3 regions of the Corynebacterium lehmanniae genome follow, and region 1 is predicted to be linked to each of the others. Evidence: predicted binding sites of a transcription regulator. Region 1 holds the regulator's gene; each other region holds the start of a gene.
What was found. The regulator LexA, encoded in region 1, represses DNA repair genes until DNA is damaged. The targets are predictions, from matches to a motif close to CGAACANNTGTTCG.

Region 1 (9,941 bases):
TGACGTGCGCAGGTTCCGCCGGCGCCTGAAGAAGGCCAACTCGCCCGAAGCCCTGGCGGCGATTGGCGCGGACGTGGACAAGGCGGCAGCTGCCGTCGCTAAGCGTGATGCCCTCATCCCCGAGATCACCTACCCGGAGCACCTGCCGGTGTCCGCGCGGCGCGAGGACATCATGGAGCTGGTGCGCGACAACCAGGTCGTGGTGATCGCGGGCGAGACCGGCTCCGGCAAAACCACCCAGATCCCGAAGATGCTGCTGGAGCTGGGCCGCGGCCGCCGAGGCCTGATCGGGCACACACAGCCGCGCAGGCTCGCCGCACGCACCGTGGCGGAGCGCATCGCCGACGAGCTGGGCCAGGACATCGGCGAGTCCGTCGGCTACGCTATCCGCTTCGACGACCGGGTCTCCGAATCCACGGCGGTGAAGCTGATGACGGACGGCATCCTGCTCGCGGAGATGCAGCGCGACCGGTTCCTGAACGCCTACGACACGATCATCATCGACGAGGCGCACGAGCGCTCGCTGAACATCGACTTCCTTCTCGGATATTTGAAGCGGCTGCTGCCGAAGCGTCCGGATCTGAAGGTGATCGTCACCTCCGCAACCATCGACCCGGAAGCGTTTGCGAAGCACTTTGCCGACGCCGAGGGCAACCCCGCCCCCATCATCGAGGTATCTGGCCGCACCTACCCGGTGGAGATCCGCTACCGCCCGCTGGTGGAGCAGGTGCAGGCAAAAGACGGCTCCGTCAAGGAGATCGACACCGACATGATCGACGGTGTGGTCGACGCCTGCAAGGAGCTCATGGGCGAAGGCAAAGGCGACATCTTGTGCTTTTTCGCCTCCGAGCGCGACATCCGCGACTGCATGGAGGCCATTGAGAAGCAGCACTGGCGCGGCGTGGAGGTCGTGCCTTTGTTCGGCCGCCTATCGAATGCGGAGCAGCACCGGGTGTTCTCCCCGCACTCCGGCCGGCGCATCGTGTTGTCCACCAACATCGCGGAGACCTCGCTGACGGTGCCGGGGATCCACTACGTGGTGGACACCGGCCTGGCGCGCATTTCGCGCTATTCCACGCGCACCAAGGTGCAGCGCCTGCCCATCGAGGAGATCTCCCAGGCCTCCGCCAACCAGCGCTCCGGACGCTCCGGCCGTATCGCCGACGGTGTGGCCATCCGCCTGTACTCCGAGGACAACTTCGAGGCGCGCCCCGAGTTCACCGACCCGGAGATCCTGCGCACCAACCTGGCCTCCGTGGTGCTGCAGATGATCTCCCTGCGCCTCGGCGACATCAACGACTTCCCCTTCATCCAGCCGCCGGATAAGAAGGCCGTGCGCGACGGCCTGCTGCTCCTGCACGAGCTCGGCGCGATCTCGGACAAGGAACGCGACGGCGCACCCGTGCTCACCGCGGTGGGGCGCGACATCGCGCGCATCCCGGTGGACCCGAAGATGGCGCGCATGCTGGTGGAGGCCAACCGACTCGGCGTGCTCGACGACGTCACCGTGATCGTGGCCAGCATGACCATCCAGGACGTGCGCGAGCGCCCTCTGGAATACCAGGCCCAGGCCGACCAGGCCCACGCCCGGTTCAAGGACGCGACATCGGACTTCCTGTCCTCGCTCAAGCTGTGGGACTACATCGGCGACTCGCGCGACGAGCTATCCGGCAACGCCTTCCGCAAGCGCATGAAGCGCGAGTTTTTGCACTACATGCGCATCCGCGAATGGTTCGACCTGGTGCGCCAGCTTCGCGACGTGGAGCGCCAGCTGGGCTGGTCCCGAGCCGAGAACGTCGCCGGCGAGCGCGACGCCGACGCGATCCACAAGTCGCTGCTCACGGGCCTGTTGTCCAACATCGGCGCCCGAGACGGCAACTCGAAGGAGTTCCAGGGTGCGCGCGGGACGCGGTTCTTGGTCTTCCCCGGGTCGTCGCTAAGCAAAAAGCCCCCGGAGTTCCTCATGGCCGCCGAGCTGGTGGAGACCTCGCGCCTGTGGGCGCGCGACGTGGCAAAGATCGAGCCCGCCTGGGTGGAGGCTGCCGCGGGCGAGCTGATGAAGCACAGCTACTCCGAGCCTGTGTGGTCGCGGAAGCGCTCGGCCGCGATGGTGCACCAAAAGTCCATGCTCTACGGCGTGACCATCGTGCGCGACCGGCTTGTGCCTTACCACCGCGTGGATGCCGAGGGCGCGCGCAACATGTTCATCCGCCACGCCCTGCTCGAGGGCGATTGGAACCGCCACCACCACTTCATCGACCACAACGAAGCCCTGCTCGCCGAAGCCGCTGAGGTAGAGGAAAAGGTGCGCCGCCGCGGATTGGTGGTGGACGAGGACACCCTGTTCGAGTTCTACGACTCACGGCTTCCCCAGAGCGTGACCACCGCCCGCCACTTCGACTCCTGGTGGAAAAAGAAGCGGGCCGAGGACAAGCACTACTTGGACTTCGACCCCGCGGCACTTCTCGACGACGAAGGCGTGGATTCCTCCTCCGCCGCCTTCCCCGAGATCTGGCGCCAGGGCTCCATCGACTACGCGCTGCGCTACAAGTTCGAGCCGGGCGATCCTTTCGACGGCGTCACCGTGCACGTGCCGGTGCCGCTTCTGGCCAACCTGCGGCCCGACGGCTTTGACTGGCTGGTGCCGGGACTGCGTTCGGAGCTTGCCGCGGAGTACATCCGTACGCTGCCGAAGGCGCTGCGCAAGACCGTGGTGCCGGCACCAGACTTCGCCGAGCGCGCCCTCGACGCGATCCGCGCGCAGCAGGACGCCGGCGGCGTCAGCGAGCGCGAGCTGCGGGAAACACAGTTTGCCGAGGCACTTGCGGAGGCGCTTAGAAGCGTCGGCGGGCGCGGCATCAACGGTGCCGACTTCACCCCTTCTGCGCTGCCCGAGCATCTGAAAGTGACCTTCGCCGCGATTGACCGCCGCGGCAAAGTGGTCGACCACGACACGGACCTCGGTGCGTTGAAGCGCCGCCAGGCCGGCAAGATCAAGTCCTCCGTGTCCAAGGCCGGCCGCACATCTGAATCGGATGCGGTGGCGAAGTGGACTTCCGACTCCCTCGGCGCGGTGCCGGAGACGGTAACCACCACTATCGACGGCAACGAGGTCGACGCCTACCCGGCACTCGAAGCCACCAAGGACGGCGTGAAGGTCACCGTGCATCCGACGAAGGCCGCCGCGGACGCCTCGATGGTCACGGCGACGCTGACGCTGCTGCTGCGGGAGATCACGGTCAACGCGGGGCAGATGACCAAGGGGCTGCCGCTGCGGCAGAAGGTGGCGGTGGACCGCTACCCGCACGGCGGCGCCGATGGGCTTGTGGAGGACGCCCGCGTCGCTGTGATCCGCGACCTGATGTTCTCCTCCGGCGGGCCGGTGCGCTCCCCCGAGGAGTTCGACGCGCTGGTGGGCGAAATCCGGCCCCAGGTCGCAGGAGGTGTGCGCCGTGTGGTGGTCACGTTGGCGCCGGCACTCGCGGAGTACGCGAACATTGCAGCGGAGCTGCGGCAGTGGGAAGGCCCAGCTATCGACGACATGACGTCGCAGCTGCAGTTCTTCCTGCCGAAGCACGCGGTGACTGTCCACGGCATCGGCCACTTGCAGCATTTGCCCCGCTACATCGACGCGATGCGGATCCGGTTGGAGGACATGCGCCTAGATCCGGACCGCGACGCCGACCGGCAGTCCGTGATTGATTCGGTGAAGGCTTACTTGGCGCAGCGTATGAAGTCCTTGCCTGCGGGCCGGACAAAGACCAAGGCCTACAAGGACATCTTGTGGCTGATTGAGGAGCTGCGGGTGAGCCTGTTTGCGCAGCGGCTGGGCACGCCGAGACCGGTGAGCCAGCGTCGCATTGAGAAGAAGATTGACGCGCTGCGTTAGCGCCGTGGCCGCAGGCTAGAAGTCTTCGCGGTCGCGGCGGCGCATGAGCCGGATTTCGGATTCGAAGTCGTCCGCACTCTCGAACGACTTGTACACGGACGCGAAGCGCAGGTACGCCACCTCGTCGAGGGCACGCAGCGGTTCGAGGACGGCCAGACCGATCTCGTGGGCGGGCACCTGCGAGCTGCCCTGCGCGCGCACAGTCTCTTCCACTTCTTGGGCCAGACGCTTCAATGCGTCGTCGGTGACATCGCGGCCCTGGCATGCTCTGCGCACGCCGACGATGAGTTTGTCGCGGTCGAACGGTTCGCTCACGCCGTTGCGTTTCACAACAGTGAGGACGGCCTTTTCCACTGTGGTGAAACGCCCCCCGCACTCGGTGCACTCTCTGCGGCGGCGAATTGCTGAGCCGGCTTCGACCAGCCGCGAGTCAGTCACACGAGATTGCTCGTTGTGGCAAAAAGGACAAAACATGGTCTTCCACCCCCAGAGTTTTCAAGGCTTGGCGTAGCCGTGAGTCTACGCCCTGCCTAGCGCGCAGTTGCCGCCACAGCCGAATGAGCCGCCTGGCCGCTGGACATGGACGAAGGATCCTCTGTTTGCGCCGAGAAAACACCGCCGAATGCCGAACCGATAAGCAGCGCCGCAGTCATGCACACGCCGAGCAGGAGCGTATCGCGCGTCTCGTGCCGTGTTTCGAACGCGTTCACATTGGAGGAACCGTCAAGACTCCCCTTGGCAGATGAGCGAGCATCCGTTCGATGAGAGCCGGAAATCGCTCGAACACCGGCGCCGCCTGTTCGACGCTTCGGCGCGGAATCAACATCCCAGACTTCTGCCGGAGGGACCACAGATGCGGCTCCGGTGCGTCCAACTAATGTGTTGTGTACTGGATTGATTGCAACTGACATGGTGTGTCTCCCTTCTTTCTGCGGCACACTCTACGTTCGGCACCGACACGCTCGAACGTTCTAACGTTCATTTGTTCGAATACGCTTACGTGTTCGATTTATAGCATCACGTTCGATACGTGTCCACCCAATGCTTGCGCCCATCGAACATGAGTGCCCTATCTGGTAGGTTCGTAGGCGCACAACGCCACCGAGTCCAAGGAGAACGTCATGGCACGAAAGAAGTCCGATCCAGGCAACCCGGATTACAACGCGCTGTCAGACCGCCAGCGCCGGATCCTCCAGGTCATCCAAGACGCTGTGGTCCTGCGTGGCTACCCGCCGAGCATCCGCGAGATCGGTGACGCGGCCGGGCTGCAGTCCACCTCATCTGTCGCATACCAGCTCAAAGAGCTGGAGAAGAAGGGATTCCTCCGCCGCGACCCGAACAAGCCCCGCGCCGTGGACTTGCGCCAAATGCCGGAAGCCGGCCGAAAGAAGCGCAAGCCGCAAGAGGCGAAGCCGGAAGATTCTGGCAATGCCCGCTACGTGCCGGTAGTCGGACAGATTGCCGCGGGTGCCCCGATCCTCGCCGAGGAAAACGTGGACACCTACTACCCCCTGCCCGAGGAGCTGCTCGGTGACGGCGATGTGTTCATGCTCAAGGTCGTCGGCGAATCCATGCGCGACGCCGGCATCCTCGACGGCGACTGGGTGGTTGTCCGCTCCCAGCCGAACGCCGAGGAGGGCGAGTTCGTCGCGGCGTTGCTCGACGGTGAGGCGACGGTCAAGGAGTTCCATCGCGACTCCACCGGTGTGTGGCTGTTGCCCCACAACGATGCCTTCGAGCCGATTAAGGGCGACGAAGCGGAGATCATGGGGCGTGTCATCTCGGTGTTCCGTACGCTGTAGTCGGTGCGTTTGCATCGAGCAGCCGCAGCCCCACAGACCGGAAATCACATAGCGACAAGCGCAGGAGATCGATGTACGCCGAGGAGCGTAGACGCCAAATCGCGTCTTTGACCGCAGTTGAAGGCCGCGTCAACGTCACTGAGTTGGCGCAGCGCTTCGACGTCACCGCGGAGACCATCCGCCGTGACCTTTCGGCATTGCACGACGAAGGCGCTGTGCACCGCGTCCACGGCGGCGCGGTGGCGAGCCAGTCTTACCGCTCGACGGAAATTCCGCTGGATACGCGTCAGCGCGCCTCCCTTGCCGCTAAAGCCGCGATTGCGGAAACCGCGCTGCAGTTCGTGCCGGATGCGCAAAGTTGCACCATCTTTTTGGACTCGGGCACGACGATCAGCAGCCTGGGCAAGCGTCTGGCGGAGACCCGCGGGGACCGGGAGTACTCGGTGGTGACCAACTCCATCCCCACTGCATTGGAGCTGAGCGATTCCGGATTGCACGATGTGCAGCTTCTCGGCGGCTCAGTCCGGCCGATCAGTCAGGCAGTCGTCGGCAGTACCGCGCTTCGCACCCTCGCTCTGTTGCGCGCCGACGTGGCGTTCGTGGGCACCAACGCGTTGTCCATCGGCCACGGCCTGTCCACTGTGGACGCCAAGGAGGCGGCGGTGAAGGCCGCGATGGTCACCAACGCCCGCAGGGTTGTCGTGTTGTGCGACTCCACGAAGCTGGGCAACGACTATGTGGTCAGCTTCGCGCCGCTTACGGACGTCGACGTGGTGATCACCGACGCCGAAGCGCCCTCCGCGTTCGTGGACGAACTGCGCTCGCACGGTATCGAGGTCGTGCTCGCGCAACCCCAGTAACCCTCGGGGCGCCACCCGACGTCTTCCACAGGGGCGTTCTTTGACTTTCTGCGCGAAAATGGTGGCACCTTCGCATGCATGCGACCTACACTCGTTGCAGACCTGAATGAAAAACAACGGAAAGGACACCCGAATGGCTTCCAAGACTGTGAAGGTCGGTTCCACCGTCGGGCTGCACGCTCGCCCGGCCACGGTGATCGCAGATGCTGCCGGCGAGTACGACGACGAGATCCTGCTGACGCTTGTCGGCGGCGACGAGGACGACGAGACCGATGCCGCATCCTCGCTGATGATCATGGCGATGGGCGCGGAGCACGGCGACGAGGTCACTGTCACTTCCGACAACGCCGATGCCGTGGAGAAGATTGCGGCGCTGATCGAGCAGAACCTCGACGAGGAGTAAGCGCTTTTCGCTTTACGACGAGCTAACGCCCGGGCACACGTCGCCCGGGCGTTTTCGCGTGCAGCAAGTACCGGACGCTAGAACGTCGACGGCTTCGGCACCTCGAAGTCCTTGCGGTACTGCCCCTCCCCCAAGGTGTCGTACGCCCAACGCATCAGCGGGTAGATCACGATGATGCCGACGGAGCCCAGCGCGATGCCTTCCAGCGTTACAGCGCCCACATCGAGAGTGAGGTTGCCGATGCCCACAATCAGCGCGACCGCGGCCGCGGTGAGGTTCGCGGGATCGGTGAAGTCCACCTTGTTGTCCTGCCAGATACGCACGCCCAGCATGCCGATGAGCCCGTAGAGCACCAGGCACGCGCCGCCGAGCACGCCGGCGGGGATGGTGAAGATCACGGCACCGAACTTCGGGATGAACGCCAGCACAATCGCAAACGCGGCGGCGACCCAATACGCTGCGGTGGAGTACACCTTCGTCGCCGCCATCACGCCAATGTTCTCGGCGTAGGTGGTGGTGCCGGACCCGCCGAAGCCGCCGGCGAGCGTGGTGGCGATACCGTCGCCGATCAGCGCGCGACCCTGCATGTCGTCGAGGTTGCGTCCAGTCATCTCGGATACGGCCTTGACGTGGCCGACGTTCTCCGCGATCAGCACGACCAGCACCGGCAGGGTCACCAGCACGGCGGAGACGTGGAACTCCGGGCGGTGGAACTGCGGCAGGCCGATCCACGGGGCGTCGGCGATCGTTTGCAGTGCGTCCTCACCCAAGCCGCCCGTCAAGGCCGCGAACAGCCAGCCGACGAGCACGCCGATGAGGATGGATAGACGCGAGAGCAGGCCGCGGGTGGCCACGGTGACCACCACAACCGTCAGCAGCGTTACCGCCGCGACCCAGGGTTGGGTTTCCACGTTCGACACCGCGGTCGGCGCCAGGTTGAAGCCGATGAGCGCGACGATGGCGCCGGTGACCACGGGCGGCATCACCGCGTCGATGACGCGTTTGCCCGCCCATTCAACGACGATGCCGACAAGGATGAGCGCCACACCGGTCAGCAGCACCCCGCCCAGCTGCGCGCCGACGCCATACTGCTGCGAAGCCGTCAGCGGAGCGATAAAGGCGAAGGACGAACCCAGGTAGCTGGGCACTTTATTGCGGGTGATCAGCAAGAAGATGATGGTGCCCAGGCCGGAGAACAGCAGCGTGGTGTTCACCGGGAATCCGGTCAGGGTGGGCACCAGCAGTGTGGCTCCGAACATTGCAACCACGTGCTGCATGCCGATGCCGATGGTGCGCGGCCAGCTCAGCCGCTCGTCCGGGGCGACAACAGCCCCGGGGCGCACTGTGCGCCCGTCTCCGTGAATGGTCCAGCCGAAAGTGTTAGTCACGAAATGCCATTATCACCCCTCCACTGATTTTTCCTGTGCCGGGGGTGCCTGGCGGGCAAAGTAGATAGCTCTCAGTGTGGCCTTGCTATTTTGAGCACCATGGAAATCATTGTGCGCCCCACCGCCGAAGAAGTAGGCGTGTCCGCAGCCGACATCATCGAACCGTTCGTGCGAAGCGGCGCGACCCTCGGCCTGGCCACGGGTTCGACCCCGACCCCCACGTACATGGAGTTGATCCGCCGCCACCGCGAGGAAGGCTTGAGCTTCGCGCAGTGCGACGCGTTCCTCCTGGACGAGTACGTCGGCCTGGAACGCTCCGACGAGCAGTCTTACTACGCCACCATCCGCCGAGAATTCACCAGCCATGTCGACATCGACGATGCAAAGGTGCAGTCTCTCGACGGCCTGTCGGCGGACACCGAGGCTGAAACCCGCAGCTACGAGCAGCGCATCGCAGCCGCCGGCGGCGTGGACGTGCAAATCCTCGGTGTGGGCGCCAACGGCCATATCGCGTTCAACGAGCCGCCCAGCGCCCTTGATTCGCGCACGCGCGAAATCAACCTGCACCCCACCACGGTGGCGGACAACGCCCGCTTCTTCGACAACGAGGACCAGGTGCCGCGCAAGGCCCTGACCCAGGGCGTGGGCACCATCATGGAGGCGCACACCATCGTGCTCATCGCCACCGGCCCGAACAAGGCCGACGCGGTCAAGGCGCTGGTGGAGGGACCGGTGTCCCCGGGCTGCCCGGCGTCGGTGCTGCAGAACCACCCGCGCACCACGGTCATCCTCGACGATGATGCCGCGGCGAAGCTCAACCGATAGCTAGCTGACTACGAACTCCGCGTACTGCTCGGCCAGGACGCGGGGCAATCGGACGTCGATACGCGTGCCTGCCTCCTCGTATTCCTCCGAGCGCACCGTGCCCTCGTCGTGGACGCGGCTGACCACGTCGCCGCGGGTGTAGGGCACCACCATGGTCACGTGCGCGTCAACGGAGTTGAGGTGCTGCTCGATGCGCGCCTCAAGCTCCTCAATCCCCTCGCCGGTCAGCGCGGAGACGAACACTGCCGTGCGGCCGGTTTTTTCAAACGCGTGGCGCAGCTCGGCCAGCACCAGCGGGTCGGCCTCGTCGATCTTGTTGACCACCACGATCTCCGGGGGCATTTCCTCGCCGGAATCGCGGGTGACCTCGGCGAGCACCTCGTTGACGGCCTCGATCTGCTTCAGCGGGAACGCATCCGAACCGTCCACGACGTGCAGCAAAAGGTCGGCGCCGGCGACCTCTTCAAGCGTGGACTTGAACGCCTCAACCAACTGCGTGGGCAGGTGGCGCACAAACCCGACAGTGTCGGTGAGCACCACGTTGCGCCCGTCCGCGAGCTTCGCCTTGCGTGTGGACGGGTCCAGGGTGGCAAACAGCGCGTCCTCCACCAGCACGCCGGCACCCGTCATCGCGTTGATCAGCGAGGACTTGCCCGCGTTGGTGTAGCCGGCAATCGCGATCTTCGGGATGGTGGAGCGCTGGCGCTGCGCGCGCTTGACCTCGCGCGCCGTGGTCATGTCGCGCAGCTGGTGGCGCAGCTTCGCCATCTCGGT
Region 2 (9,941 bases), 210 kb from region 1:
ACGAGGCGCGGGAGGTGGGGCTTCCCTCTCCGTTGACATCCACCAGCTTGGTGGCCGACTCCGGGTTGTAGGGGCGCTGTTCCTCAGCGTGGCCCTCCTCATTGACTGCGACCACACCCGGCTCGCCGGCGAGCACCATGCCCATGGAATCCGCGCGCTGCGCAAGCGCCGCCGAGGAACGACGGTCCTCCAAGTCGCGATTGAGGGACTCGACCTCGTTGGACAGCTCCTGCTCACGCGCCTGTAGCTTCTGGATCGCAAACGTCTGCGTAGTTGCGATACCGGACAAGATCATAGCCGCGGCGATGCCAACCACCAGCAGCGGCAATGCAATCTGGGATAGCGAGGAGAACTTGGAACGCGCCTTCGTGGTGGCCACGCGGCGCCCGCGGACGGACACCACCTGATTCGACCCCAGGCGGCCCCGGGACTTCGGGTGCTCCACGTGCGGCTTCACGCCCGGCATGGTGCGCACGCGGTTGGCCGGGTGCTCAGTGCGGCGCGGGGTGCGGCCCTGTGTGCGGCTCTGGTTACGGGTCAGCGTTGCCGATCTCGTTGCTCGTGCGGCCATGGTGTCCGTCCTTTGTCGGGCTTAGTGGGTGGGCTGGGAGGGGCTGAGTTTTTCAATGCAACGCACCCTCACGGGTGCGGCGCGGGGATTGCGTTCGATCTCCTCCGCCGGGGCCTTCTCCGCGCCGCGGGTGACGGTGCGGAACTCCGGCTCGGTTCCCGGCAGGTCCATTGGCAGACCAACCGGGGTCTTGGAGGTGGTGAGCTCGTTGAACGCGGCTTTGACGATCTTGTCTTCCAGGGACTGGTAGCTCATGAACACCGCGCGCCCGCCGACACCGAGCAGGTCGGTGATCACGGGCACGACGTTTTCCACCGCCTCGAGCTCGCGGTTGACCTCGATGCGCAGCGCCTGGAACGTGCGCTTCGCGGGGTGCCCGCCGGTGCGTCGGGTCGCAGCCGGGATGGTGGCGTAAAGCAGCTCCACCAGACGCGCGGCGCGGTCGAAGGGCTCGCGCTCACGCTCCGCCATCACGGCGGAGGCGATCTTGCCGGCGAAACGCTCGTCGCCGTAGGTCTTCAAAATCCGGGCGAGGTCGCCGTGGCTGTAGGTGTTGAGCACCTCGGCCGCGGTGATGCCTTGGGTCTGATCCATGCGCATGTCCAGCGGGGCGTCGCCCCGGTAGGAAAAACCGCGCTTTTCCTGGTCCAGCTGCATGGACGACACGCCCAGGTCGAACAGCGCGCCCGCGATGCCGTGCTCGCGGGCCGTGTCGAAGATGTCGCCGGTGTTGTCCGCCACCGCCTCGTCGACGTGGTCGAAGCGGCACTGCACTGCGGTGAAGCGGTCGCCGAATGGTGCCAAGCGCTGCTGCGCCTGACGCAGCGCGTTCGGGTCCCGGTCCACGCCGATCACGCGGGCGTTGGGAAACACGGTGAGGAAGTGCTCGGTGTGGCCGCCGGCGCCAAGCGTGCCGTCGATAAGCACCGCATTTGCGCCGAACTTCTCGACGCTGGGCGCGAGCAGTTCAGCCATGCGTTCGCGCATGACGGGGACGTGACCGTGCGGGTCGTCAGCGAGCGTGAAGTTCGCCATGCCATGCCCTCCGTGTCCCTTTAGTGTCCCAAGCTCGTGCGGTGTGTCAGCGATGTCAGCGCGGGGAGCGCATAGAGCCCTGCCCGGGGCGGCTGTTCTGATGTCGGGGAAGTACACCAGAACGCTTCACGCCCCGGACAGAGTCCGTACACGCTCTCCGTAGTCGATGCCTGCTGCCGGGTAGTCAGCCCTACAGCAGACCGGAGAGAATGTCGTCGTCATCCGCCGCGGAGAACGCAGCTTCAGTCTCTTCTTGATACTTATTCCAGGACTCGAGGTCCCAGATCTCGAGAAAATCCACCGACCCGATGACCACGCACTCCTTGGAAAGGCTTGCGTACTCCCGGTGCGCCGGGGACAGGGTGATTCGCCCAGACCCGTCGAGCGTTTGCTCATCCGCGCTGGCAGCCAGGTTGCGGATAAACGCGCGCGCCTTGGGGTTTGTGCGGGATGCCGCTGCGGCCTTGCGGGCGCGGGCGGCGAACTCGTCACGCGGGTACACCGCAAGCGAGTGGTCCTGCCCCTTGGTCACCATCAACCCGTCCGCAAGATCCTCACGGAACTTCGCGGGGAGCGTCAGGCGACCTTTGTCGTCGAGCTTGGGAGTGTAGGTTCCCAGAAACATCCGGCGACCTACCTTCCTTCACTTTCTGACGTTGGCTGTGAAATTTTCTCGGCTTCGTTCCGCACCGCGCACGTAGTCAAGATGCGCGCCACGTCACTCCGCTGAGCCCCACTTTAACCCACTTTCCCCCACAAACGCCACACCTCGGCAGTTTTTTGTTCTGGCGTGTCGCGTTTTCACAGCTCAAAGCCGCTATTTCGCCGTGGGGAGTTTACCCGACCGGGCCAGAATCACGGCTCACACACGCCACTTTTCACCTCTTTAACCCCATGGCTTTCGTCCCGAGTGGAACGCCTGCACCCAGGTTTGGGCGCTTTTGGGGCACAGGTGGGGAGAAGTGGGGGATTTGGGGCGGGCACGAAAAAAGCGCCCTCCCGCTATGCCGGGAAGGCGCTTGGGCTAGGCGCTACTGGCGATCCTCAAAACGCCGACGGAAGCTTTCCTCCATGCTTGCGCTGCGCTGGGTGCGCGGCTTCGCCTGCCGGGACGAGCGCGCGGACGGGGACGACTGGTGCGACGGGGTGCGCAGGGCCATGATGCCGCCGAAGAGCATGACGGCGAAGCCGATGATGCTCAGCACAATCGTCCAAATGCTCAGGCTCGCCAGCGCCACGCCGCCGAGCAGCAGCACGAGCCCCAGGACGATCAGCGCGACGCTACGCATGGTCAATTGACCGGTCTTGGGTGCAGAACCGAAGCCAGATTCAGTCACGACACTGCTGCCGAACTTCGGGTCGTCCGCGAAGAGAGACTGCTCAATTTCGCGCAACGCCCGCATTTCCTGCTCAGATAGAGACACTGCTCACTCTCCAGATACCGATGGCGGACTGACGTTATCCGTATAACGGCCATGGTACGCAGATTGTTCCCGTGCCCCACCTTCGTCCCGCTAGGCGGCCATCGGCGCCTCCCCCGCCCTGGTGGACAGGTAGAACTCCTCTGCATCCGCAAGCAAGCGGTGCACGACGACCGCGCCCGGATCCGTTTCAATGCCGGACGCCACCCTGCCGCGTTGCGCCGAATAGCGCTTGAACACGGCCGCCCAGTGCGCCCCGTCGTCGCCCGTGAGCGCGAGCTTGTCCCACGCGCTTGTGGGCAGACGCTTGCGCTTGCGCACGATCGGCGAGCTCGCGTTGCGCGCCCCGGCGACCCGAAGTGCCGCGCGATAGGCGTTTTCCATTGCCACGTCGTGGCGGCCGGCCTCGAAATCATCGTGCGCCAGACCGATCAGCTCCTCGGCCGCGGCCAGGAATTGGTCGGTCTTGTTTATACGGGCACCCCGCCCGTAGACCGCGCCGGTTGTTGCCGAAACTACGCTTCCCATTATCGCTTCCTCCTGCGTAAACATTGCTTTCGTTCAAGTGATGAGCTCACCCTAAAACACCCGTTCGACACCACCCGGCACCCAAGGGCACATTTGTTCGAATCATTGTTTGGGTTCTTGCCACGCCGAGCACCCGCAAGTGCTTCCATAGAGGGGTGACTGCAACCATCCAGCGCCTCACGGCAGCCGAGTTCCTCATGCTCGCCCCAACGCTCGTGGACATCTATATAGAGGCCATGGGGTACCCGAGGGCCATGCGCCGCCAACGCATCCAGGTGTGGAAGGGCGAGGTGCGCTCCCCCGGTTTCACCGCGATCGCGGCGATCGAGGGCGGCCAAGTCGTGGGCATCGCCTACGGCTTCATCGGCACCCGCGAGCGCTGGTGGGACCGTCAGCTCGTGCGCGCGATGGAGGCGAACGGCGGGATCACAGATCAGGACCGGGACATGCTGCGCAGCTACTTCGAGGTCGCGGAGGTGCACGTCTCCCCTGCCCTGCAAGGCAATGGTCTGGGCTCCCGCCTGCTCACGGAGCTGCTGCGGGAAGCCCCGACACGCTGGGCGCTGCTGTCCACGCCGGAAGCTGCGGGCGAGGCGAACAACGCGTTCGGTCTCTACCGAAAGTTCGGATTCACGGACGTGGCGCGCAATTTCCTCTATGAGGGAGATAAACGGCCCTTCGCCATCCTCGCCCTCGATCTGCAAAACCGCACTGGGTAGGGTTTGCAGGGAAAGCATGAATTTTCAGGCACGAGGAGCGTGGGCGTGAAAAATCTTGGGCTCGAGGACGTACCGGCACAGGTGGAGCAGCATCTTGCAGCGTTTTTTGACGAGCGCGCGAAGGCTGTCGAAACCATTGGTGAGCCTGTCGCCCACGCCGTGGGCCACCTGCGGCGATTTGTCCTCGGCGGCGGCAAGCGCGTGCGTCCCACGTACGGATGGGCCGGGTTCGTCGGCGCCGGCGGTCTTCACGGCACCGAGGACCCCGCGGCAGTGCTCCGCGCGGTGAGCTCGCTGGAGCTGATCCAGGCGTGCGCGCTGGTGCACGACGACATCATCGACGCCTCCGACACCCGGCGCGGCAACCCCACGGTGCACCGCGCGCTCGAAGCGGAGCACCGCAGCCAGGGCCTGCTCGGCTCCGCGGAGCTCTACGGTACGAACGCGGCGATCCTGCTCGGCGACCTCGCACTCGCCTGGGCTGAGGACATGTGGCGTTACTCCGGCGTCTCCCAGGACGCGCTCGCACGCGCCGCGGAGCCGTGGGTGGGCATGCGCACCGAGGTCATCGGCGGCCAGCTGCTGGACATGATGCTGGAGAGCCTCGGCAGCGAATCCGTGGAGATGGCCAACCGCGTCAACCGCTACAAGACAGCGGCGTACACCATCGAGCGCCCCCTCCACTTGGGTGCGGCGCTTGCGGGTGCGGGCGAGTCGCTTATCGACGCCTTCCGTGGTTACGGCCGCGACATCGGCATCGCGTTCCAGCTGCGGGACGACCTGCTCGGTGTGTTCGGCGACCCGGCGGTCACCGGCAAGCCGGCCGGCGACGACATCCGCGAAGGCAAGCGCACGGAACTGTTCGCCACGGCCCTCGAGCTGCTGGACCAAGCAGACCCGGCCGCCGCGCAGGAACTGCGTGACGGGATTGGTAGGGCGGAGGACGAGGCGGAGCTGCGTCGATTAGCAGCGCTCATCCGCTCCAGCGGCGCGGAAGACGCGGTGGAGGCGCGCATCGAGGAGCTCACCGCCTCCGGCCTGGGCTTTTTGGCCGGCGCCGGCATCAACGACGCCGCCGTTGAAGCGCTCACCGTGCTCGCGCACAAGGCCACCGACCGGCGGATGTGATGCGCCCGCAACATTTGGGCGTTGCCGCCTGCGCGCTGATCGCCGTGGGCTCGTTCGGCGCCGGCGCGACCCGTTACCGCGGCGGCCTGCTGCGCGCGGTGGGCCTGGAGCACCTGTCCTACGGGCACGGCCGCGCGCTGATGGACGTGCTGCTCACCGCCGGCATTTTCGGCCTGGTGGTGGCGTGGGTGCTGCTGTGGAAAACCCGGCCCGGCCTGGCGCAGGTGCGCCGCAGCGTGTGCTGGTGGGCGGGCGTTCTCGCGCTGTCCGCGCCGATCCTGTCGCGCGACGTGTACTCCTACCTCATGCAGGGAGCGATGCTTCGCGACGGCTTCGACCCGTACTCCGAAGGCGCCGCCGTCAACCCGGGTCCGTACCTGTGGGAGGTCTCCCACGACTGGCGCAACACCACCACGCCGTACGGTCCTTTGCACCTCGGCGTGGGCAAGGCGGTGACGTGGCTGGTCGGCGAGAACGTCACGTTGGGCCTGGTGGTCTACCGGCTGATTTCGCTGGCGGGTTTCGCGTTGATCGTGTGGGCCCTGCCGCGCATTGCCACGCAGATCGGCGGCGATCCCGCGCTCGCTTTGTGGCTGGGCGCGGCCAACCCGGTGATGCTGCTGCACCTCATTGGCGGCATGCACAACGAGGCCGTCATGGTCGGTCTGGTCAGCGTGGGCCTTCTGTCGTGCCTGCGCAGCCGCTGGTGCACCCCCGGCATCGCGCTGATCGCCCTGGCGGTGTCGCTGAAAGCCACCGCCGCGGTGGCGCTGCCGTTCGTGGTTTGGCTGATGGTCCAGCGCCGCAGCACCACCACGCTTGGCGCCGCCGGCATGCTCGTGGCTGGCGGGGCGTGGGCGCTCGCCGTCAACGTCGCCGTGATCCAGCTGGTCACGTGGGCATCCGGCACCACCTGGGGGTGGCTCGAAGAGATCACCGGCAACTCGAAGGTGATCAACCCGCTCGCCGGCCCCACCCTCGCCGCCGAACTGATCACGCCGGTGCTCCAGCTTTTCGACGACACGTTCCGCTACAACACCGCCCTCGGCTGGACCCGCACCGTCTTTTCCGTGCTCATGCTGGTTGGCCTGGCGGTGGTGTGGTGGATCTTCCGCCCCCGCCGCGGCGAGGCCTACGAGCGCCGCGCCGTCGCCGGCACCACCGCCGCATACACTGTGGCGTTTGCCGCCAACGCGGTGACGCTGCCCTGGTACTACGCCTCCGTCATCTCGCTAGCTGGCACGTTTAAGCCGCCGGCTTGGGTGGTGCGGGTGACCGTCGGGGCGTCAATAGTCGTGGCGCTGGCGTTCAAGGGCAGCGGCAACCACCGCCTCTACGACATGTGGTTCCTCGCCTTTGCCGCGACCGCCGCCGTCGTGGCGGTGGAGTGGCTGTTTAGGGATCCGGCTAGAATGCCATCGCCTGCGCGCGGCGGATCACTTCGCGAGCTTTTTGGCCGTGCAGCGCGTCCACAGGACGCCCCGGCAAAGAATCATCCGGCGTAAACAGGAACGCCAGGATCTCGTCGGCGTCGTAGCCGCCGTCGAAAAGCACCGTGATCGCGCCGGAGACGAACTTGCTCAAGCCGTCCTCGCCGAACAGGCTCGCCGGCACAACCTTCTTGCCGTCCTTGACGTAGTGCACCAGCTTCTTCGCGCCGATGTAGTCGTGCACCTTGGTCACCGGCACGCCCAGCTTCTCGGCGACATCCGGGAACGGCAGCAGGGTTTCGTCGATAAGCAATTGCTCAAGATTCGTTTGTGCGCTCACGGTCGGCGATTCTACTCTGGTACACATGGCAACCTTGCGCGCAGGCACGACACTGGACGGGCGTTACGTTGTCGACCGCCCAATCGCGCGCGGCGGCATGGCCACGGTCTACCGCTGCGTCGACGCGCGGCTCGGGCGCGAAGTGGCCGCGAAAGTCATGCACGAGCAGTACGTGCACGACGAAGTGTTCCGCGAGCGATTCCGCCGCGAAGCCCGCGCAATGGCGCAGCTCAGCCACCCGAACCTGGTCAACGTGTACGACTTCTCCGCATCCGGCGGCGAAGTGTTTTTGATCATGGAGCTGATCACCGGCGGCACCCTGCGCGAGCTGCTGGCAGAGCGCGGCCCCATGCCCCCGCACGCCGCCGCGGCCGTGATGCGCGGCATGCTCACCGGGCTTTCGGTCGCGCACGCGAAGGGGATGGTGCACCGCGACATCAAACCCGACAACGTGCTCATCGACGCCTCCAGCCGCGTCAAGCTCTCCGACTTCGGACTCGTGCGTGCCGCCGCCGAAACCACCCAATCCACCGACCAGATCGTCGGCACCGTCGCCTACCTCTCGCCCGAGCAGGTCGACGGAGGGGCGCTGACCGCCGCCTCCGACGTCTACTCCGCCGGCATCGTCCTCTTCGAACTACTCACCGGCCGCACCCCCTTCAGCGGCGACACCCCCTTGGCCCACGCCTACGCCCGGTTACGCTCCGATGTGCCCGCGCCGTCCTCGCTGATCGCGGGGGTGCCCAAGCTTTTCGACGAGCTCGTGGCCACCGCCACCGCCCGCAACCCGCACGACAGGTTCCACGACGCCGCGGAGTTTTTGGCGGCATTGGACGATGTGGCCAGCGAGCTGCGGCTTCCGTCCTACACCGTGCCGGCGCCGCGCAACTCGGCCGCGCACCGCGCCGCCGAGCACCCGACGAACCTCGGACTGGCCGCGGGGGCTGGTGGCGCTGGCGGCGCAGGTGGCGCGGCCCACCAGCGCCTTTTCCCCGGTGACGACGCCCCCACGCGCGTCTCCCCCTCCCCCGCCAGGCCCGCCCAACCAGCGCCCGGCCCGACCCGTGGCCAGTGGCCCGCGGCAGGTGCGGCTGCCGGTCCTGCGCCTGCGCCGGCCGCTGGCCCGGCACCTGCGCCGAGGCCTGTTCCGGGGCCGCTTTCCCCTGCAGCCCCGGAGGCCCCCTCCTCCCGCGAGCCCGCCTCCCGACGTCCCTCCGTTAACCCCGTGTCGAACCGTTCCCCGTTCGGCGTGGCCCTGTACACCGTCTTCGTCATCATCGCGATCGTCGCCGTGGCACTGGGGGCTTGGTGGTTCGGCTCCGGCATGTACGGCGAAATCCCGGAGGTCATCGTTCCCCAGCCCTAGCCGGGCGACTTCCACTATGCAGCTGCATAGTCCGCCGTTTTGTAAAACCCGGCGCGCCACTCAACGCCACCAGGGGATTTCGCCACCTGCCCCCAAATCGCGGCCGAGTTTTACAAAAACTGGGCGCCGACCAACCATTGGTGGCGTCCGAGTTGTCCGCAATGCGGAGCCTGCAAGCTCCGGCCACCTTCCGGCTCTCGCAAGATCTGACGACAGCCCAACATTTCCGCAGGTCACCGAAGGCCGATTTCAGCAAAGTGTCAACTTTTACGAGGGACCACCACCCACCGCTATGCAGCTGCATAGTGGGCGCCGACCAACCATTGGTGCCGGCCGAGTTGTCCGCAATGCGGATCCCGCAACCGCCGGGCCGTCGCTATGCACCTGCATAGTGGGTGCCAACCAACCATTGGCGCCAGCCAAGTTGTCCGCAATGCGGATCCCGCAAGCGGTGCCCCGCCAATATGCAGCTGCATAGTCCGCCGTTTTGTAAAACCCGGCGCGCCACTCAACGCCACTAGGGGATTTCGGTCACTTCCCCCAAATCGCGGCCGAGTTTTACAAAAACTGGGCGTCGACCAACCGTTGGTGCTGGCTGAGTTGTCCGCAATGCGGAGTCCGCAAGCAGCGCAATTTTGTACGAATCGACAAAACGCCCCGGGTCTCCATTCCCCCACCTGGGGAAATGCCGGAGCGTTGTCGATTCGTACAAAACCCGCCGGCCCCGAAGGCCCTGGGAAGCCAGCAGAGCACACAAGCGGGCCGACTGAAGACTAGTAGCGCAGCATCTCGGCGACGAGGAAGGACAGCTCGAGGGCCTGCTCGGTGTTGAGGCGGGGGTCGCAGGCGGACTCGTAGCGGCCGGGCAGGTCGACGTCGGTGATGTCCTGGGCGCCGCCGAGGCACTCGGTGACGTTTTCGCCGGTGAGCTCGATGTGGATGCCGCCCGGGTGGGTGCCCAGCTCGCGGTGGACCTCGAAGAAGCCTTGGACCTCGTCGAGGATTTTGTCGAAGTGGCGGGTTTTGTATCCGTTTGAGGAAGTGAAGGTGTTGCCGTGCATCGGGTCGGACTGCCATACCACCTTGTGGCCGGACGCCTCGACGGCCTTCACGATGCCCGGCAGGACCTCGCGGACCTTGTCCTGGCCCATGCGGATGACCATGGTCAGGCGGCCAGGGATGCGGTCCGGATCCAGCTTGTCGGCGTACGCGACGGCCTCCTCCGGGGTGGTGGTCGGGCCGAGCTTGATGCCGATCGGGTTGGAGATCAGGGCGGCGAAGTTGACGTGGAAGTCGTCGATGCCGCGGGTGCGCTCGCCGATCCAGAGTTGGTGGGCGGACAGGTCGTAGAGTCTGGTATCGCCCTTGGAGTCGGTGGCTAGGCGCAACATGGCGCGCTCGTA
Region 3 (9,941 bases), 780 kb from region 1:
AGCCACCACCACGCGCGCTGGATCAACCAATCCGGCACGTGCAACAGATCCCCCGCCAAGAAGAACGGCCCCTGCGGGAACAAATACCCGTACGCCTGGTTTTGCACCTGGCCCAGCGGAAACTCGTCCGTGTAGGCGTGGGTTGCGCGGCGCAAAAACCGCCCCGGGTCGGCGATCAGATCGAACTTCGTGTCCGCCGCCACGTGCCCCGGCGGCTGAGCAAGCACAACAACGAGCAGAACCAGCCAGCCCGCGAGGTGCGCGCGCATCCCCCGCACCAGCGCCTACTTCCTCGAGCCGTACTCCGGCCCGCCCAGCACCGCCTCATCCGCTGGCACCGCCGTACCCTGTGGCACCGCGGATTGCCCGGACACGGACGCGATGCCGAGCACCCCCACAACACCGAGCACCACGCCAACGACCGTGCTGGCCAAAACGGGCGCGGTGGCGCGCCGGGCAAGCGACGCCGGCAGGGCAAATACTCGATGGGACATGTCGGAGAAGCCTACCAGCAGCGGGTACAGTGACTGTGGTTTGAAACAGGGTTTGAAACAGCTTACAAGGGGACAGGTACATGCGGGCTCGGACAGGTGCGGCATTGCTCGCACTTGCGTGCCTAACGACGTTCAGCTTCGCCGGATGCGCCGAACAGTCTGAGGACAACGCTGCTGAGTCGGCGGTTTTGGAGACTGCGGTTGCGGGCCGGGAGGACGTCGACGAGCAAGAAGCCCCCGAGATGGTGCCGCCTACTTCGCCCCCGGCCGCGCCCGCACCCTTGTCGCCCGCGCAGCAGCGCGTGCCGGACGACCTGCGGCAAAAGGTTGCTTCGCTCATGGTGGTCGGCGTGGCCAACTACGACCAGGCGCGGTTCGCGCTGGACCAGGGTGTCGGCGGGCTGATCATCCCCAGCTGGGCTGAACCGGCGCTGCTGACCGAGGTGGGCCGCGACATCAACGCCCTGCGCGCCCAGTACCACCGGCCGTTCAGCGTCGCCATCGACTTCGAGGGCGGCCGCGTGCAGCGGCACACGCAGGTCCTCGGCGAATTTATGCCGCCGCGCGCGCTCGCCGGGCAGCCACCCGAGGTGATCCGCGGCACGGGCTACGACATCGGCCGATCCTTGCGCGCCCACGGCATCAACGTGGACTACGCGCCGCTGCTGGACCTCGACGTGACCGACCTGGACATCGTGGGCGACCGCTCCTTCCACGGCAACCCCGACGAGGTCGTGCGCGTGGCCGGACTGTTTTCGCAAGGGCTTATCGACGCCGGGGTGACCCCGACATTCAAACACTTCCCCGGCCACGGGCGCGCCTCCGGGGACACGCACCACCACCTAGCCGTCACCCCGCCGCTGGACCAGATGCGCGAGCTGGACCTGCGCCCCTACGGCCCGCTGCTGGAACAGTTCCCCCGCGCCAGCGTGATGATGGGCCACATGATCGTGCCTGGCCTCGGGCCGGACGGTGTGCCCAGCTCCATGAACCCGGACACCTACCGGCTCCTGCGCACCGGCGACTACCCGGGCGGCGTGCCCTTCGAAGGCGTGGTGGTCACCGACGACCTGTCAGGCATGCGCGGCATCCTGGACTACGCCCCCACCCGCGACGCCGTGGCCAGGGCGATCGGCTCCGGCGCTGACCAGGCGCTGTGGTCCTCCGGCGCGGACCTGCCCGGCATCATCGACCACATCGTGTGGTGCGTGCACAACGGCTACATCCCCGAAGCCCGAGTGGACGAGGCCGCAATGAGGGTGCAGCAGCAGCTCATCGACGTGGGGTTGTAGGCGTCTCTCCGGCTATGAGAGATCAAAGATCTGCATTACTGTGGGGCCCGTGACTACGGTGAAGGCAACCTCGCACAGGAAGGGCCGCGCAGGCACCGCCAAGGGCGGGCCGGGCGTGATGGGCCGCGGTGCCAAAATCACGCTCAGTGTGCTCCTAGGCATCCTCGCCGTGGCGCTCGCGATCTATCTGGCGGATCTGGCTACCCACCGGGGCAACGTCCCCCGCGGCACCGAGGTCGGCGGCGTGGACATCGGTGCCATGGCGCCTGATGAGGCGCGCGAAAAGCTGCAGGCCGAACTCGGCGGTGTCGCCGACAAGGCCGTGCCGGTCAAGGCGGGGGAGAAGGCCACCGAGTTCGTTCCCGCGAAGTCCGGCCTGGGCATCGATTTCGATGCCACGGTGGACGCCGCCGGCATCGAGACCGCTAACCCCGTCGAGCGCTTCCGCGGACTGTTTACCACCCGCGAGGTGGATGTTGTGCCGACCGTCGACGACAAAGCCCTGGGCGGCCAGCTCGACCGCATGATCGAAGAGCTGCACGTGGACCCCGTCGACGGCACTATCCGTGTGCAGGGCGGCAAGGCCGAAACCACCGACCCGAAGCTCGGCCAGGACGTGGACCGCACGACGCTTCGCGACGAGGTGACCACCGGCTGGCTCAACCCGGACGGAGTTGAGGTGGAGCCGAAAGAGGTGCAGCCCGCCATCAACGACGACGCCATGAAGGCCGCGCTCGGCGGTCCCGTGCGCGCCGCCCTCGACGGACCGATCACCGTCACCGGCAAGGACGGCGTCGCCGCCGCGGTGCCGCAGGACCGCATCGGCGAAATCGTGCAGTTCCCCGCGGTGGAAGGCCGCATTGCACCCGAGGTGAACCTGGATGCGGCGCGCACAATCCTGGGCGACCAGCTCGCGGAGACCGAGGTAGAGGGCAAGAACGCGCGCGTGCTGGCCGGAGGCGGCGTCGAACCGTCCGTCGACGGCTCCGTGGTGGACTGGGACGCCACCCTGGCCGGCTTTGAAAAGCGCTTGACCGGCGGGGCTTCCCGCGAATGGGACGCGGTGTACAAGGACGTGCCCGCGCAGTTCACCACCGAGCAGGCGCAGAACGCCACCTTCAACGACGTTGTCGGCTCGTTCACCACCAGTGGCTACTCGGGCGCGTCCGGCACCAACATTGCGCTGGTGGCCCAGACCGTCAACGGTGCGGTTGTGAACCCGGGCGAGACGTTCTCCCTGAACGGCTACACCGGCCCGCGCGGCCCCGCGCAGGGGTATGTGGAGTCCGGCATCATCCTCAACGGGCGCGCGGACACCGCGGTCGGTGGCGGCATCTCCCAGTTCGCCACCACTTTGTACAACGCCTCCTACTTTGCCGGCATGACGGATGTGGCGCACATGCCGCACTCCTACTACATCTCCCGTTACCCGGCCGGCCGCGAGGCAACCGTGTACGAGGGCGCGATCGACTTGCAGTTCCGCAACGACAGCCCGTACCCGGTGCGCATCGCCAACAGCGTCGGCGGCGGTGAGGTCACGGTGAGCCTGATGGGTGTCAAGACCGTGACCGTCGAGTCCGTCAACGGTGGCCGGTGGGCGCAGACGCAGCCCCAGCCGGTGAACGTCTCCGGCTCGAACTGTGCGCCGTCTTCGGGCGCGCCTGGTTTCACCACCTCCGACACCCGCATCATCTACGACCTCGCCGGAAACGAGCTCAGCCGAGAAACCCAGACCACGGTGTACGACCCGCAGCCGATCGTGCGCTGCGGTTAGCGGTTAGCAACTAGCCGCCACGCACCCCACACCCGCGCGGCACCGAATGCCGCGCGTCCATTGTTCACGCTATGTTGCCGCCCCGGTCGGGGCCGGCCCTGGACCCATCGCCGATGTCGAATAACGGCGGGTCGGTGATTGTCTGGTTCGGTGGGTCGTCGAACGCGGGGTATTTTTTCCGCACCCGCCTGATAGTCCTCTGACCAGGCGATTCCTGGTACTGGCGGGTCGTGGTCGGTGTCGGTGGCCCGCCGTCGGCGGGGTGGTGGGTGACGTCCCAGGTGGAGGGGTCTTTCTCGAAATGCCCCTTGCCGCCGGCGCCGTCCCTGTTGTCGTTGTTGCACATGTGGTGCTCGCGGCACAGGAGGACCAGGTTTTCCAGGTCTGTGAGACCACCGTGCAGGTACGACTGGGTGTGGTGGGCTTCCAGTTCCACGCCCGGCTTGGTGCACCCGGTCCAGGCGCACACCTGCTGCATGGCCAAAAGCACCAGCTTCTGCTCCACGCTGGCCAACCGCGCCCGCCCGAGGGACAGCGGCACCCCGGTGCACGAGTCCAGCTGCAGGGCGAAGGAGTCTCCCGCCAGTCCGAGCCGGACTATGTCCAACGCGGTCAACGACACCGAGGTGTTGGTGGCGAACTCGGTGTACGCGTCCGCCCCCATGAGGTCTTCCAGCGTCAGCGTTATCACCACGGTGCCGATGCCCTTGCGCGCCGCGGTGGAGGAGTTCGCGTGGTCACCAACGATGTCCATGAGTTGGTCGAACCGCCGCTGCCCGCGGGTGCGCTTGTCCTCGGCGCCGGGCGGCAGGTTCGCCCCGGGCGACTCGCCGGCGGCCAGCGCGGCCTCGAACGCGGCGCGGCTGGCTTTGTCGAAGTAGATCTGCCCCCAGGAACCGCCGTCGCTGTCCTCCTCGCCGAAAATCATGGTTCTCTTCTTAAACGCGGCGAGCGGGTCCTTGTTGCCCTCGTAGTCCCGGCCCTTGCGGTTGGCACGCTTGACCAGTGTGTTCACGTGCTTCCGCAGTTCTTCCGCGGACATCGTCTCCGCCGCCTCGAGCGCCTGCGCGTAGATCTCGTCGCGGCCCGGGTCCGAGTGCTCGTTGAGCTGCATCAGCGCCCGTTCGATGATGCGCTTCTTTTCCGCGTTGGCCTTCGCCGCGGCCTTCCGGGCGCGCTCTTTGGCCTTGCGCGCTTCCTCCTTGCGGCGTTCTTCTTCCTCGGCCTGCTTCTCGCGCTCTTCCTCTTCCATCAGCGGATCCGACGGCGGCGTCGGCACCTCGACCTCGCCGAACATCGTCTTCGCCTGGTTGAGCAGGCTAAAGGCGTCGGCCCGAGGGAGCCCGAGCTGCTTGGTCAAATACTCCACAGGGTGGTTCGCGCCGACCAGCCGGCCAGCCCCGTCGCGCTCGCACAGGTGCGCAAACGCGATGTTCGCGTTGGACAGCAGTGGAAGCGCCGCGTGCAGCCGCTCCATCGCCTGGTGCGTGGACAGCAGGTGGAGGGATTCGGGCTGCATCATGAGCGCCTCGAGAGCTTTCAGGCTATCGACGAGCTGGTCCACGTGGTGGTCAATCACCGTGGTCATGGCCGCATCCCTCCCTCCGGAAACGCACTGTCAACGAATGAACAATGCATACGCTACGACACGCCTCCGACACGACCCCCACAAACACAAACACATGTTCGAATAACCCTAAGCGGCCAGCAACTTTAGCTCGTCGATAAGCAATAGGTGCTCACTCAAAATGTGCAGGCGGCACATGGTCGCCCACCTCGCGCAGTAGCCCCCACGAGGTGAGCTCCGCATAGAGAGGAACACGAGGCATCAACGAATGGTGGGGCGCGTAGCCGTCGTACCACTGCCCGGAGTCGATGTTCGCCACGTCCGCACCCGGGACGGCCTCGAGCATCGACGTGGATGTCGGCGTAACCACCGTGTCCGCCGGCGAGTAGATGGAGGTGTACACGATCCCCGGCGCGGTGTCCGGGCCGCTCGCAAACTCGCGCAGCCAGGCGGAACCCGCGAGCTGCTGCGCCGCCCCCGGCGCGACCAGGGCGGTGAAGTGCGGGTGCTTCGAGGCGAACGCGCCCATCTGTCCTGCCATCCCGCGGAAGTCGGTGCCGTGGAAGTTGCCGCCCATCGCCACCACGCGCCGCACCTTCGCCGCGCCTCCGCGCGAGATGAACAGCTTGGTCATCAGCGCGCCCTGCGAGTGCGCCACAATGTCCACCTGCTCCGCGCCGGTTTTCCGCAGCACGCGGTCCACGTGCTCTTCCACATCCCCCACGATTGAATTCAGGTCCCCGGTGCCGAAAAACCCGGGCGCGATCATGTCGCCGTAGTCGTAGCCCCAGACCCAAAACCCCTGCTCTTTGAGCCTTTGCGCGTTCGCCTCAAACGCCGCGGTGCGCGAGTTGATCCCGTGCACGTACATCACCGGCGTGGGGTGTGTGGGCTGAAAATTCCGGTCGTTGAACGGCATCGGCGGGCGGTTTTGCAGCCCGCGCACCGCCCCGTACCCGGCCGCCAGTGTCATCATCGCGCTGCTGAGTTTCATCCTTTTGAGCATATTGCTTATCGACGTCCTCCGGCCCCACTTGCGGTAGACCAAGCGGTCTGTTATTGTCTGGTCCTGGATCAAGAAGTCCGACGCACCCTGCATAAGGGGAAAGCCTCCCGGCTCGTCGGCTGGCAACCGCGCACATCGCGCACGGTGCCCCCGGGAGAAGATCCGCCGGCACGTGCAACCGCCGCGCCGGAAGTGCGATTCTCAAAGGAGATCAACCATGTCCTCCGACATGAACGACATGTCCAACAAGTCCAGCCAGTCCATCTTCGCCGACGACTGGGCGCCCGCAACCCTGGGCAATGTCAACATCAGCACCGTCACCTTCACCATCGACGGCACCGATGACACTGTCACCGCGGAATTCCCGTCGGCAATGGAGGCCTTCGACTTTGTCGGCCGCACCGGGCCAAAGTTCGAGTACTCCGCCATCGAAGGGGCAATCCGCGACAAAAACGGCACCGTCATCCCGCTGCCAGAGCCGCCCGCTGAGCGCATCCCGTGCGGCCACGACCAGTGCGACCTGGTTGCCAACGGCCACAAGGGGCACTGGATCCCGGTGCTGCGCGCCGCCAACGGGCCCAAAGAAGACTGGCTGCCTATCACCATCATCGAGCACGACGGCAACAAGCTGATCTTTTCCACCGAAGACGGCGTGTACACCTGCTACCACCACGATCCGGAGCGCCTGGCCAACGCCGTTTCCTACAACCGCGAGTGGCCTGTGTTGCGCGGCGAATTTAACGGCCGAAGCTACCCGGTGAGCGTGGTGTCCTCGAAGCCGATCGGGCCCTGCAGCCACGCATAATGCTTTTCGACGACCTCCCGGACCCCACCGTCTTCCTCACCGCGACCCGCAATTTCCAAAACGGCCGCTACTTCACCGTGAACGTGGGACAGCTCTTGCTCACGTTTCGGTTCCCGAATTCGAAGGAGGCGCTGCAGTGCATCCGCCGCCTCGGGTTCCTTTTCGAGTATTCGCCGGGGCGCAAAGCGTTTCGCAACTCCTCCGGCGAGCTGATTTCCGCGCCGCCGGTGTGGGTGGCGCGACGTTATGTCGACGCGGACGAGTGCGAGGTGGAGGGGAACGGCCACCATGTGCTCGGCGGCGAGATATGGGATGCCACCATGCACACCGACGAGGACTGGCAGCCCGTGGAGGTCGTGGAGCAGACCGGTTTGCGCACGGTCATTGCCACACCAATGGGCGTTGACGAGGTCTTCCACCACGACCCGTGGGCAATGCAGTTCGCCGTGAAGTACTGCGTGGGCTACAACGTAATGCAGTGCAATTTTCCGGAGGAAAGCGGCATCAAGGACCCGTTCATCTCCCTCGCACGTGCGGACATGCGCCCGTGTTCGAGGCAGGTGTACGGCCCCGAGGTGCCGTGGAAGATCCGCTACTTCTTGTAGCCCGCACCCCGAAAAAGAAAAGAGAGCCGGCGACGAGAATCGAACTCGCACTCTCAGCTTGGGAAGCTGATGTTCTACCACTAAACTACGCCGGCAGCTCTGCCAACTTTAGCACCACGGATTCGCGGCCCAAAACAGGGAAGTACACTCTGATTCGTGTTGCTTTCAGATCACGACATCCGCGATGCCATTGACTCCGGCCACCTCGGTATCGAGCCGTTCGATGCCGAGCTCATTCAGCCGAGTTCGATCGATGTGCGCATTGACAAGTTCTTCCGCGTTTTCAACAACTCGAAGTACACGCACATTGACCCGAAGCAGGAGATGCCGGATCTGACCACGCTCGTCGAGGTGCCGGACGGCGACGCGTTTGTCCTGCACCCCGGCGAGTTCGTGCTCGCCTCCACCCTCGAGTGCTTCACACTGCCCGCGGACCTGGCGGGCCGCTTGGAGGGCAAGTCCTCCCTGGGCCGCCTGGGCCTGCTCACACACTCCACCGCGGGCTTCATCGACCCGGGCTTTTCCGGCCACATCACCTTGGAGCTGTCCAACGTGGCCAACCTGCCCATCGTCTTGTGGCCGGGCATGAAGGTCGGCCAGCTTGCGCTGTTCAACATGACCTCGCCCGCGGACACCCCGTACGGCTCCGGCAAGCTCGGCTCGAAGTACCAAGGCCAGCGCGGCCCCACCCCGTCGAAGGCGTACCTGAACTTCCAGTAAATCCGTTCTTCACCCTGCCGACGTCGCCGCTCCACGGCATAATGGCCACTTATGCGGATGACTGTGATTGGCACTGGTTACCTTGGCGCGACGCACGCGGCGTGCATGGCTGAACTCGGCCACGAGGTGCTGGGCGTAGACGTTGATGAAACCAAGATCGAGGCGCTGAAGAACTCCAAGGTGCCGTTCTACGAGCCGGGCCTGCCCGAGGTTCTGGAGCGCAACATCGAGGCAGGTCGCCTTGGCTTTACGACGAGCTACGCCGAAGCCGCCGCCTTCGGCCGCGTGCACTTCATCGGGGTGGGCACCCCGCAGCAGCGCGGCTCCTACGCGGCAGATACCCGCTACGTCGAGGCCGTCATCGACGACTTGGTGCCCCAGCTCGAGGGCGAACACCTGATCCTGGGCAAGTCCACCGTCCCGGTCGGCACCGCCGCCGCCCTGCAGGAACGCGCCGACACACTCGCCGCCGGGCACGGCAACAAAGCGACCGTGGAGATCGCCTGGAACCCGGAGTTCCTCCGCGAGGGCTACGCCGTGAAGGACACCATCGAGCCGGACCGCATCGTGCTGGGCCACCGCGCCGAAAATTCCCGAGCCGAGGAGATCGCCCGCGAGGTCTACGCCACCCCGCTGGAAAACAACACCCCGTTCATCGTGACGGATCTGCAGACCGCGGAGCTGGTGAAAGTCTCCGCCAACGCATTCCTCGCCACGAAGATCTCGTTCATCAACGCCGTGTCCGAGGTCTGCGAAAACGTCGGCGCGGACGTGACCCAGCTGGCGGACGCCATCGGCTACGACGACCGCATCGGCCGGAAGTTCCTCGGCGCAGGTCTCGGTTTCGGCGGCGGGTGCCTGCCCAAGGACATCCGCGCGTTCATGGCACGTGCCGGCGAGGTCGGCGCCGACCAGGCCCTGACCTTCCTGCGCGAGGTTGACGCGATCAACATGCGCCGCCGCCAGCGCGTGATCGACCTGGCGCGCGAGGAGCTCGGCAGCGTCATCGGCCGCAACATCACCGTCCTCGGCGCGGCGTTCAAGCCGAACTCGGACGACGTGCGCGACTCGCCCGCACTCGCAGTAGCCGGCCAGCTTTCGCTCGCCGGCGCGTCTGTGCGCGTCTACGACCCGCAGGGCATGGACAACGCCCGCAAGGTCTTCCCCACCCTCGACTACGCAACCAGCCTCGAGGACGCACTGCGCGGCGCGGAGCTGGTCATCCTCGCCACCGAGTGGCAGGAGTTCAAGGAGATGGATCCGCGGTGGGCGGCGGAGCTCGTCGACAAGCAATTGCTTATCGACGGGCGAAACGTCCTCAACATCCAGCAGTGGCAGCAGGCGGGCTGGCAGCTCCGCGCCCTCGGCCGGAGCCTGTAGTTTCGTAGTATCTAATTCGGGCATACCTGCAGGGTGTGCCCGTCTTAGTATTTCTGGCCGGGTGGGGCATGATAGTCCGCATGTCCAAGGAGAAGTCAGGAAAGTTTGCCAAGGGCGCCCTGGGCGCTGCCGCCGCGGCGCTGGGTGGCGTCGCCATCCACGACCTCACACAAACCAAGTACCCGGTCCTGCGCAACTACCCCGTTTTAGGGCACATGCGCTACCTGCTCACGGACATCGGTCCGGAGCTGCGCCAGTACTTCATTGAACGCGACTGGGACGGCCGCCCCTTCAACCG

Region 2: ACF3NP_RS02150 (SAV_6107 family HEPN domain-containing protein) is a predicted target of LexA. The motif match lies at 3,609-3,622, and genes of this name have one in related genera.
Region 3: ACF3NP_RS11550 (HNH endonuclease signature motif containing protein) is a predicted target of LexA. The motif match lies at 5,236-5,249, and genes of this name have one in related genera.

The regions. Positions count from the first base shown of each region.
Region 1 covers NZ_CP170998.1:645,438-655,378, reverse strand. Annotated here, with positions in the region: gene hrpA (ATP-dependent RNA helicase HrpA) at 1-3,889, shown strand, start outside; gene nrdR (transcriptional regulator NrdR) at 3,905-4,363, opposite strand; gene ACF3NP_RS03105 (hypothetical protein) at 4,420-4,800, opposite strand; gene lexA (transcriptional repressor LexA) at 5,011-5,691, shown strand; gene ACF3NP_RS03095 (DeoR/GlpR family DNA-binding transcription regulator) at 5,763-6,551, shown strand; gene ACF3NP_RS03090 (HPr family phosphocarrier protein) at 6,685-6,954, shown strand; gene ACF3NP_RS03085 (solute carrier family 23 protein) at 7,032-8,342, opposite strand; gene nagB (glucosamine-6-phosphate deaminase) at 8,442-9,167, shown strand; gene hflX (GTPase HflX) at 9,168-9,941, opposite strand, start outside.
Region 2 covers NZ_CP170998.1:438,823-448,763, reverse strand. Annotated here, with positions in the region: gene ACF3NP_RS02170 (hypothetical protein) at 1-571, opposite strand, end outside; gene rsmH (16S rRNA (cytosine(1402)-N(4))-methyltransferase RsmH) at 593-1,606, opposite strand; gene mraZ (division/cell wall cluster transcriptional repressor MraZ) at 1,797-2,231, opposite strand; gene ACF3NP_RS02155 (DUF3040 domain-containing protein) at 2,638-3,009, opposite strand; gene ACF3NP_RS02150 (SAV_6107 family HEPN domain-containing protein) at 3,121-3,555, opposite strand; gene ACF3NP_RS02145 (GNAT family N-acetyltransferase) at 3,711-4,274, shown strand; gene ACF3NP_RS02140 (polyprenyl synthetase family protein) at 4,320-5,402, shown strand; gene ACF3NP_RS02135 (alpha-(1->6)-mannopyranosyltransferase A) at 5,402-6,907, shown strand; gene ACF3NP_RS02130 (Rv2175c family DNA-binding protein) at 6,810-7,199, opposite strand; gene ACF3NP_RS02125 (protein kinase domain-containing protein) at 7,198-8,538, shown strand; gene ACF3NP_RS02120 (class II 3-deoxy-7-phosphoheptulonate synthase) at 9,312-9,941, opposite strand, start outside.
Region 3 covers NZ_CP170998.1:2,419,386-2,429,326, forward strand. Annotated here, with positions in the region: gene ACF3NP_RS11530 (alpha-(1->3)-arabinofuranosyltransferase domain-containing protein) at 1-269, opposite strand, end outside; gene ACF3NP_RS11535 (DUF2613 family protein) at 285-494, opposite strand; gene ACF3NP_RS11540 (glycoside hydrolase family 3 N-terminal domain-containing protein) at 575-1,786, shown strand; gene ACF3NP_RS11545 (VanW family protein) at 1,905-3,560, shown strand; gene ACF3NP_RS11550 (HNH endonuclease signature motif containing protein) at 3,625-5,148, opposite strand; gene ACF3NP_RS11555 (esterase/lipase family protein) at 5,300-6,121, opposite strand; SAM riboswitch class IV at 6,200-6,334, shown strand; gene ACF3NP_RS11560 (hypothetical protein) at 6,351-6,938, shown strand; gene ACF3NP_RS11565 (hypothetical protein) at 6,938-7,543, shown strand; tRNA gene ACF3NP_RS11570 (tRNA-Gly) at 7,568-7,638, opposite strand; gene dcd (dCTP deaminase) at 7,700-8,263, shown strand; gene ACF3NP_RS11580 (UDP-glucose dehydrogenase family protein) at 8,315-9,643, shown strand; gene ACF3NP_RS11585 (FMN-binding glutamate synthase family protein) at 9,724-9,941, shown strand, end outside.